2 regions of the Nocardia sp. NBC_01730 genome follow, and region 1 is predicted to be linked to the other one. Evidence: riboswitches for the same ligand, from Rfam matches in the RefSeq annotation. Region 1 holds a riboswitch; the other holds the start of a gene.
What was found. A riboswitch is a leader RNA that binds a small molecule or an ion and turns the genes downstream of it on or off. The one in region 1 is predicted to bind cobalamin.
Positions count from the first base shown of each region.

Region 2: it holds a riboswitch for cobalamin, as region 1 does, so the genes downstream of both, metE (5-methyltetrahydropteroyltriglutamate--homocysteine S-methyltransferase) here and cobN (cobaltochelatase subunit CobN) in region 1, are expected to answer to the same signal.

Region 1 covers NZ_CP109162.1:2,592,006-2,595,412, forward strand. Annotated here, with positions in the region: gene cobN (cobaltochelatase subunit CobN) at 1-1,446, opposite strand, end outside; cobalamin riboswitch at 1,434-1,598, opposite strand; gene cobG (precorrin-3B synthase) at 1,715-2,950, shown strand; gene ddaH (dimethylargininase) at 3,125-3,407, opposite strand, start outside.
Region 2 covers NZ_CP109162.1:3,786,670-3,790,076, reverse strand. Annotated here, with positions in the region: gene metE (5-methyltetrahydropteroyltriglutamate--homocysteine S-methyltransferase) at 1-1,825, opposite strand, end outside; cobalamin riboswitch at 1,967-2,153, opposite strand; gene OHB12_RS15165 (pyruvate carboxylase) at 2,526-3,407, shown strand, end outside.

The sequences.
Region 1 (3,407 bases):
GGCGACCGGATTCTCGCCGAAGCCGCGCGGAGGCTGCACCATCAGCACGACATTGCCGAAACGCAATGCCGCGATGACGATCTCACCATTCGGATCGGACGAGCGGTCGACGTAGAGCGCGCCCGGCGGCGGGCCCCACGCCTCGACGACGGCTTCGCGCAGATCCTCGGGCAGCGTGTCGAACCAGGCGGCATAGGTCGCCGCGCCGATGCGGATCGGATTGCCCTCCAGCTGTTCGGAGGTCAGCCAGTCCGGATCCTGTCCGCCCGCCGCGATGAGGGCGTGGATGAGGGTGTCACCGTCGCGTTCGTCCAGGCCTGGGATCTCGCCGGGATCGCCGAGATCGTAACCGGCGGATCGCATTTCGGTGAGCAGCCGGATCGCGCTGGCCGGGGTGTCCAAGCCGACGGCGTTGCCGATGCGGGCATGCTTGGTCGGGTAGGCCGACAGCATGACGGCGACGCGCTTGCGCGCGGCGGGAATGTGGCGCAGGCGGGCGTAGCGCGTCGCGATACCCGCGACGCGAGCCGCACGTTCGGGGTCGGGAACGTAGGTGGACAGGCCGTCGGCGTCGAACTCCTTGAACGAGAACGGGACCGTGATGATCCGGCCGTCGAACTCCGGCACGGCGACCTGTGTGGCGACGTCCAGTGGCGACAGGCCGTCGTCGTTCGCCTCCCACTGGGCGCGGCCGCTGGTCAGACAGAGTCCCTGCAGGATGGGTACATCCAGATCGGCGAGCGCGCCGACGTCCCACGCTTCGTCCTCGCCCCCGGCGGAAGCGGTGGCGGGTTTGCTTCCTCCCGCGGCCAGCACAGTGACCACCAGGGCGTCGGCCTGCCGCAGGGTGGCGAGGAGTTCCGGTTCGGCAGTACGCAGCGACGCGCAGTACAGCGGGAGCGGGCGCGTTCCCGCGTGTTCGAGCGCGGTGCAGATGGCGTCGATGTAGGCGGTGTTGCCCGCGAGATGCTGTGCGCGGTAATAGATCACCGCGACCGTGGGCCCCTCGACCGGCGCCGCGACACGGTCCAGTTCACCCCAGCTGGGCAGCTGGACCGGCGGCTCGAAGCCGTGCCCGGTGAGCAGCACGGTGTCGGACAGGAAGTTGTGCAGCTGACGCAGGTTCCCAGGGCCGCCTGCGGCGAGGTAGTTGTGTGCGTCGGCCGCGACGCCGCCCGGCACGGTCGAGCACTCCATCAGCTCGGCGTCCGGAGCGATCTCACCGCCGAGCGCCACCATCGGAACGCCGCTCGCTCGCACCGCAGCCAGTCCGTCCTCCCACGCCCGCTTGCCGCCGAGGATGCGCACGATCACCAGATCGGCGCCGTCGAGCAGGCCGGGCAGATCGTCGACCAGCAGGCGAGCAGGGTTGCCCCACCGGTAGTCGGCGCCGCTGGCGCGGGCGCTCAGCAGATCGGTGTCGGATGTGGACAGCAACAAAATCACGGGTGGCAGCCTTCCTCGGGTGACGCGCCCATCGGGGGTTCGCTGCTCGCCGGAGAGGGTCTGGCTTTCTACAGTGGCGCGACCGCACCGGACTTCCACCGGTTTCCTCGTCGTCCGCCGAGCAAGCAGATGCTACCCGCCTCTTGCGTCCGGCTTGCCCGTGTGCCGCCCCGCTCGGGAGCGGCGCAGTTCCGCTCATGGTAAACCAGCGGATACGCCGGGCCTGGCACAGCCTTGCGCCTCGCGGTGTACGTAGGCTGAGGAAGCTATGGCGCGACATGTTGCTGATTCCTGTCCCGGCGTGCTGCGGCTGCACGAGGCGGCTGACGGGCCGCTGGCGCGGATTCGAGTGCCCGGCGGGCGGTTGGGGCCCATGCAGTGGCAGGTGCTCGCCGAGGCCGCGCGCGACCTCGGGGACGGGAACATCGAGCTCACCGCGCGCGGCAACGTCCAACTGCGCCGGGTACACGACGCCGAGGCATTGACGGAACGGCTGGCCGGTGCGGGTCTGCTGCCGAGCCGCACCCATGAGCGGGTGCGCAATATCGTCGCCTCGCCGCTGTCCGGTCGGATCGGCGGGCTGACAGACGTGCACACGCTGGTTCCCGAACTCGATGCCGGGCTGCTCGCCGCTCCGCGTCTGGCCGACCTGCCGGGCAGGATGCTGTTCAGCCTCGACGACGGTCGCGGCGATGTCAGTGGACTCGGCGCCGACATCGGTGTGCACGCCGTCGCCACGGACGACTTCGCGCTACTGCTGGCCGGAGGCGACAGCGGCGTCCGGATCACCGCCGCCGACGCGGTCGACGTCATGCTCGCCGCGGCGCACGGCTTCCTCGAGCTGCGCGGAGACGACCCCGGGCGGTGGCGGTTGCGCGACCTCGAGCACGGCGCTGAACGCCTGGCCGATCTCCTCGGTCTCGCACCCGGCCCCGATCGACTCGAATTCGCTGCGGGACGGGACATTCCGATCGGCTGGCTGGAGCAGGACGACGGCTTGGTCGCTCTCGGCGCAGGTGTGCACCTCGGCTCCCTACCCGCCCGCACCGCCGAATTCCTCGCCGCTATCGAACGAACGGTCTTCGTCACGCCGTGGCGCGGCCTGGTCGTCACCGACATGGAGGAATGGGCCGCAGAACAGGTGGTGCGCGTGCTCGCGCCGATGGGCCTGATCTTCGACGCCGATTCCCCGTGGCTACTGGTCAGCGCTTGCGCGGGACGGCCAGGTTGCGCGAAGTCGCACACCGATGTCCGTGCCGATGCGGCGGAGGCGATCACGGCAGGCCGTGTGCTTCCGCCAACCGACCGAGCCGAATGGGAAACCGGGCATATAGAACCGAAACCCGCTCCGCGACAAGGTGTCCCGGATGTTCCGCTCCTGGCACCGGCGGACGTCTCGGTGGCCGGACGTCAGCACTGGTCCGGCTGCGACCGCCGCTGCGGCCGCCCCCGCGGAACGGTCACCGATGTCGTCGCGACCGACGGGGGCTATCGCGTCGAATAGAGAGAGGCTGCCACCGTGCGGCGCGCACCCTAAGCCGCTCGGCGACCGGCCCGAACCGGATGCGCCGCGCTGTAGGTCACCGAGGCGTCCAACACCCGATCGAGGGGGCTCGACGGCACGACCGCTTTGTCCACCGCCGAGCCGGTGGCCGACTACTCGCGCGTCCCGGCCTCCTCAGTGGATTTCGAGCGTGCAGCATTTGACGCTGCCACCCGCCTTCAGTAGTTCGGACATCTCGATACCGACCGGGTTGTAGCCGCGGGCACGGAGAGCTTCGCTCAGTTCGGTGGCGCTGCTGCTGAGGAAGACGTTGAAACCGTCGCAGACGCCGTTCAACCCGAGTACCGCCGCGTCGGCGTCGGTGGCCAGGATCGCGTCGGGGTAGAGGTCGGCGAGGATGGCGCGGGCCGCTCTGCTGAAGGCCGGCGGATAGTAGGCGACGGTGCGGGAGTCCAGC
Region 2 (3,407 bases), 1.2 Mb from region 1:
GGATGCCCGCCGTCTGCAGATCCACTGTCTCGTCCCGGATAGCCAGCGCCACCTGCCGCGCGGAATCGCCCAGCGGCTGGTCGTCGCGCACGAACGACCACGCGAGGATGGTCACCGGACCGGTCAGCATGCCCTTGACCGGCTTGTCGGTGAGCGACTGCGCGTAACCGATCCACTCGACGGTCATCGGCTCCCGCCTCGTCACGTCGCCGAACAGGATCGGCGGGCGCACACAGCGGGTGCCGTAGGACTGCACCCAGCCCTGCTCGGTGGCCGCGAAGCCGTCGAGTTGCTCGGCGAAGTACTGCACCATGTCGTTGCGCTCGGGTTCACCGTGCACCAGCACGTCCAGCCCCAGCTTCTCCTGCAGCGTGACGACATCCGCGATCTCGGCGCGCATCCGGCGCACGTACTCGGCCTGGTCGATCTCGCCGTTCCGCAGCGCGGCCCGCGCCAACCGGATCGCGGAGGTCTGCGGGTACGAACCGATCGTCGTGGTCGGCAGCGCGGGCAGCCGCAGGCGATCCTGCTGCAGCTCGCGCCGCTGCTCGGCGGGCGCGCGCCGGATGGCGTCCGGTCCGAGCGCGGCCAGCCGGGCCCGCACCCGCGGATCGTTCAGCCGGGGATCCGACCGCCGAGATTCGAGCGCCGAACGAGTCGTCGCCAATTCGTCGCCGATCGCCTCGGCGCCCTCGCTCAGCCCGGTCGCGAGCAGACGCACCTCGGCCACCTTCTCCGCGCCGAAGGCCAGCCACGACCGCAGCCGCTCGTCCAGCCGCGTCTCCGTGGCCAGCGTGTACGGCACGTGCAGCAGCGAGCACGAACTCGAAACCGCCACGTGCGCTGCGGATCCCAGCAACGTTCCGAGGGTCGCCAGGCCGTGGTCGAGATCGGTGCGCCATACATTGCGACCGTCCACAATGCCCGCCACCACCAGCTTGCGTGCCAGAGCCGGCACCGCTGCCACCTCCGAAACCTCGGTGCCGGAGGTGAAGTCGATGGCAATACCCTCGATTTCGGTGCCCGCCAGTGCGGCGAGCGCGGCATCCGGGTGTCCGAAATAGGTCGCGACGAGGATCGCGGGACGATCGGTCGCGGCGGACAGCTCCTCGTAGGTGGCGCGCACCAGATCGATCTCGTCCGCGGTGAGGTCGGTGACAAGCGCAGGCTCGTCGATCTGCACCCACTCCGCGCCCGCGGCGACCAGCCGCCGCAGCAGCTCGTGATATAGCGGAATCAGCTCGGTCAGCCGAGCCAGTGGCGCACTGCCCGTCGCTTTCGCCAGCCTCGAGAAGGTGACCGGGCCGATTACCACCGGTCGCGCGGGCACGCCGAGCGCGAGCGCCTCCCGCAGTTCCTCCAGCAGCTTCTCCGGGTGCAGCGAGAACTGGGTTTCCGGGCCGATTTCCGGCACCAGGTAGTGGTAGTTGGTGTCGAACCACTTGGTCATCTCCAGTGGCTCGACCGTGTCGGTGCCGCGCGCGGCCGCGAAGTAGCGGTCCAGGGGATCGGCGATTCCGGTGACCCGGGGTGGCAGCGCGCCGAGCAGGACAGCCGTATCGAGCATCTGGTCGTAGTAGGAGAAGGTGCCGATCGGGATCGAGTCGAGACCGGCGGCCAGCAACTCGGTGAGCTGGGCGTGCCGGAGGTCGCGCGCGAGGGTGTGCAACTCCTCGGCGCCGATCCGGCCCGCCCAGTAGGCTTCGGTCGCCCGCTTGAGCTCGCGCCGCGGCCCCACCCGAGGTAGCCCGAGAACCGTCGCGGTGAACGGCTTGTGATGTGAAACAGTCACGATGTTTCTCCATTGCTGAGGTAGAAAAGCCATCGCCCTACGGGTAGCCGGAGAACCAGTGACATGCCGGAGATGTTCCCGGTTGAGGGAGCCCGACACGTCCGCGCTGGTGGTCCGCACGCCCAAATCCACGAGGCGGTGGCCGCCGGGTACGGCGTACCCGGCACGGCTGGCAGGTCTTCGGACTCGCGGGCACCGGCCGGGTGGTCCCGGCCTGTGCCGGGGCTCGCCTGATGGCCGACCTACTGGCCGTCGCTTCCCAAGTCGCGGAGCCTTCCGGCTCGGTGAACTCAGTGCGTGGTGACGGCGGTCGTTCCTGCATACCGCTGCGGGACAGTCCCGGATTCCCACCGGGTTCCCTCTCGCCCCTCGTGGCGTCTCCGCACGAGTGGGCTCGACCCATTGCGCGACGTCGGGGCTCCATCTCGTCGTGCGCCGGTGAACCAGCTGCACTCCCAGCATAGGACGCGCGGTGTCGCGGCTGCTCGGCCGGCTCGGAAACCTGCGTCGATATCGGCTTGGTTCTCTGGCGGTCAACCGGTGCCGATCTGATTCGCGGAGCTGGAAAAGCCACGGTCGCTTGTCGCGGGAGGTGGTAAATGATCAATTTCGGGCTGGGAATGTGTCGTTCCGGTGAACGCAACTTCGCAACGATGCCAGTCGTCATTGTGAAGATTCCTGCGAAGAGGACTTCCGTGTCGGTGCGATGGGCGGTGCCGGGTACCTTAAGCCAATGTTCTCGAAAGTCTTGGTTGCAAACCGTGGCGAGATCGCCATCCGGGCCTTCCGTGCGGCTTACGAACTCGGCATCGGGACGGTGGCCGTGTTTCCCTACGAGGACCGCAATTCAGTCCACCGGTTGAAGGCGGCGGAGTCGTATCAGATCGGTGAGGCGGGCCACCCGGTGCGGGCCTACCTTTCCATCGACGCGATCATCGAGGCCGCCAAGTCGGCGGGTGCCGACGCGGTCTACCCGGGGTACGGCTTCCTTTCGGAGAACCCGGACCTGGCGGCAGCCTGCGCCCGCGCGGGCATCACCTTCATCGGTCCCTCCGCCGAGGTGCTCGAACTCGCGGGCAACAAGGCACGTGCGATCGAAGCCGCCAAGGCCGCCGGTCTGCCGGTGCTGCGCTCCAGCGCACCGTCGGCGGACGTCGACGAGCTGGTCGCCGCGTCCCGGCAGCTGGAGTACCCGATTTTCGTCAAGGCCGTCGCGGGCGGCGGCGGTCGCGGCATGCGGCGGGTCGCCGACGCCGCGCACCTGCGCGAATCGATCGAGGCGGCCTCGCGCGAGGCCGAGTCGGCGTTCGGCGATCCCACCGTGTTCCTGGAGCAGGCGGTGGTGAACCCGCGCCACATCGAGGTGCAGATCCTGGCCGACCAGCACGGCAACGTGATGCACCTGTTCGAGCGGGACTGTTCATTGCAGCGCCGCCACCAGAAGGTGATCGAGCTCGCGCCGGCCCCGAACCTGGATCCCGCACTGCGGATGCGCATCTGCGCCGACGCCGTGGCTTTCGCGCGACAGATCGGCTACAGCTGCGCGGGCACCGTCGAATTCCTGCTCGACGAGCGCGGCAACCATGTCTTCATCGAGATGAACCCGCGAATCCAG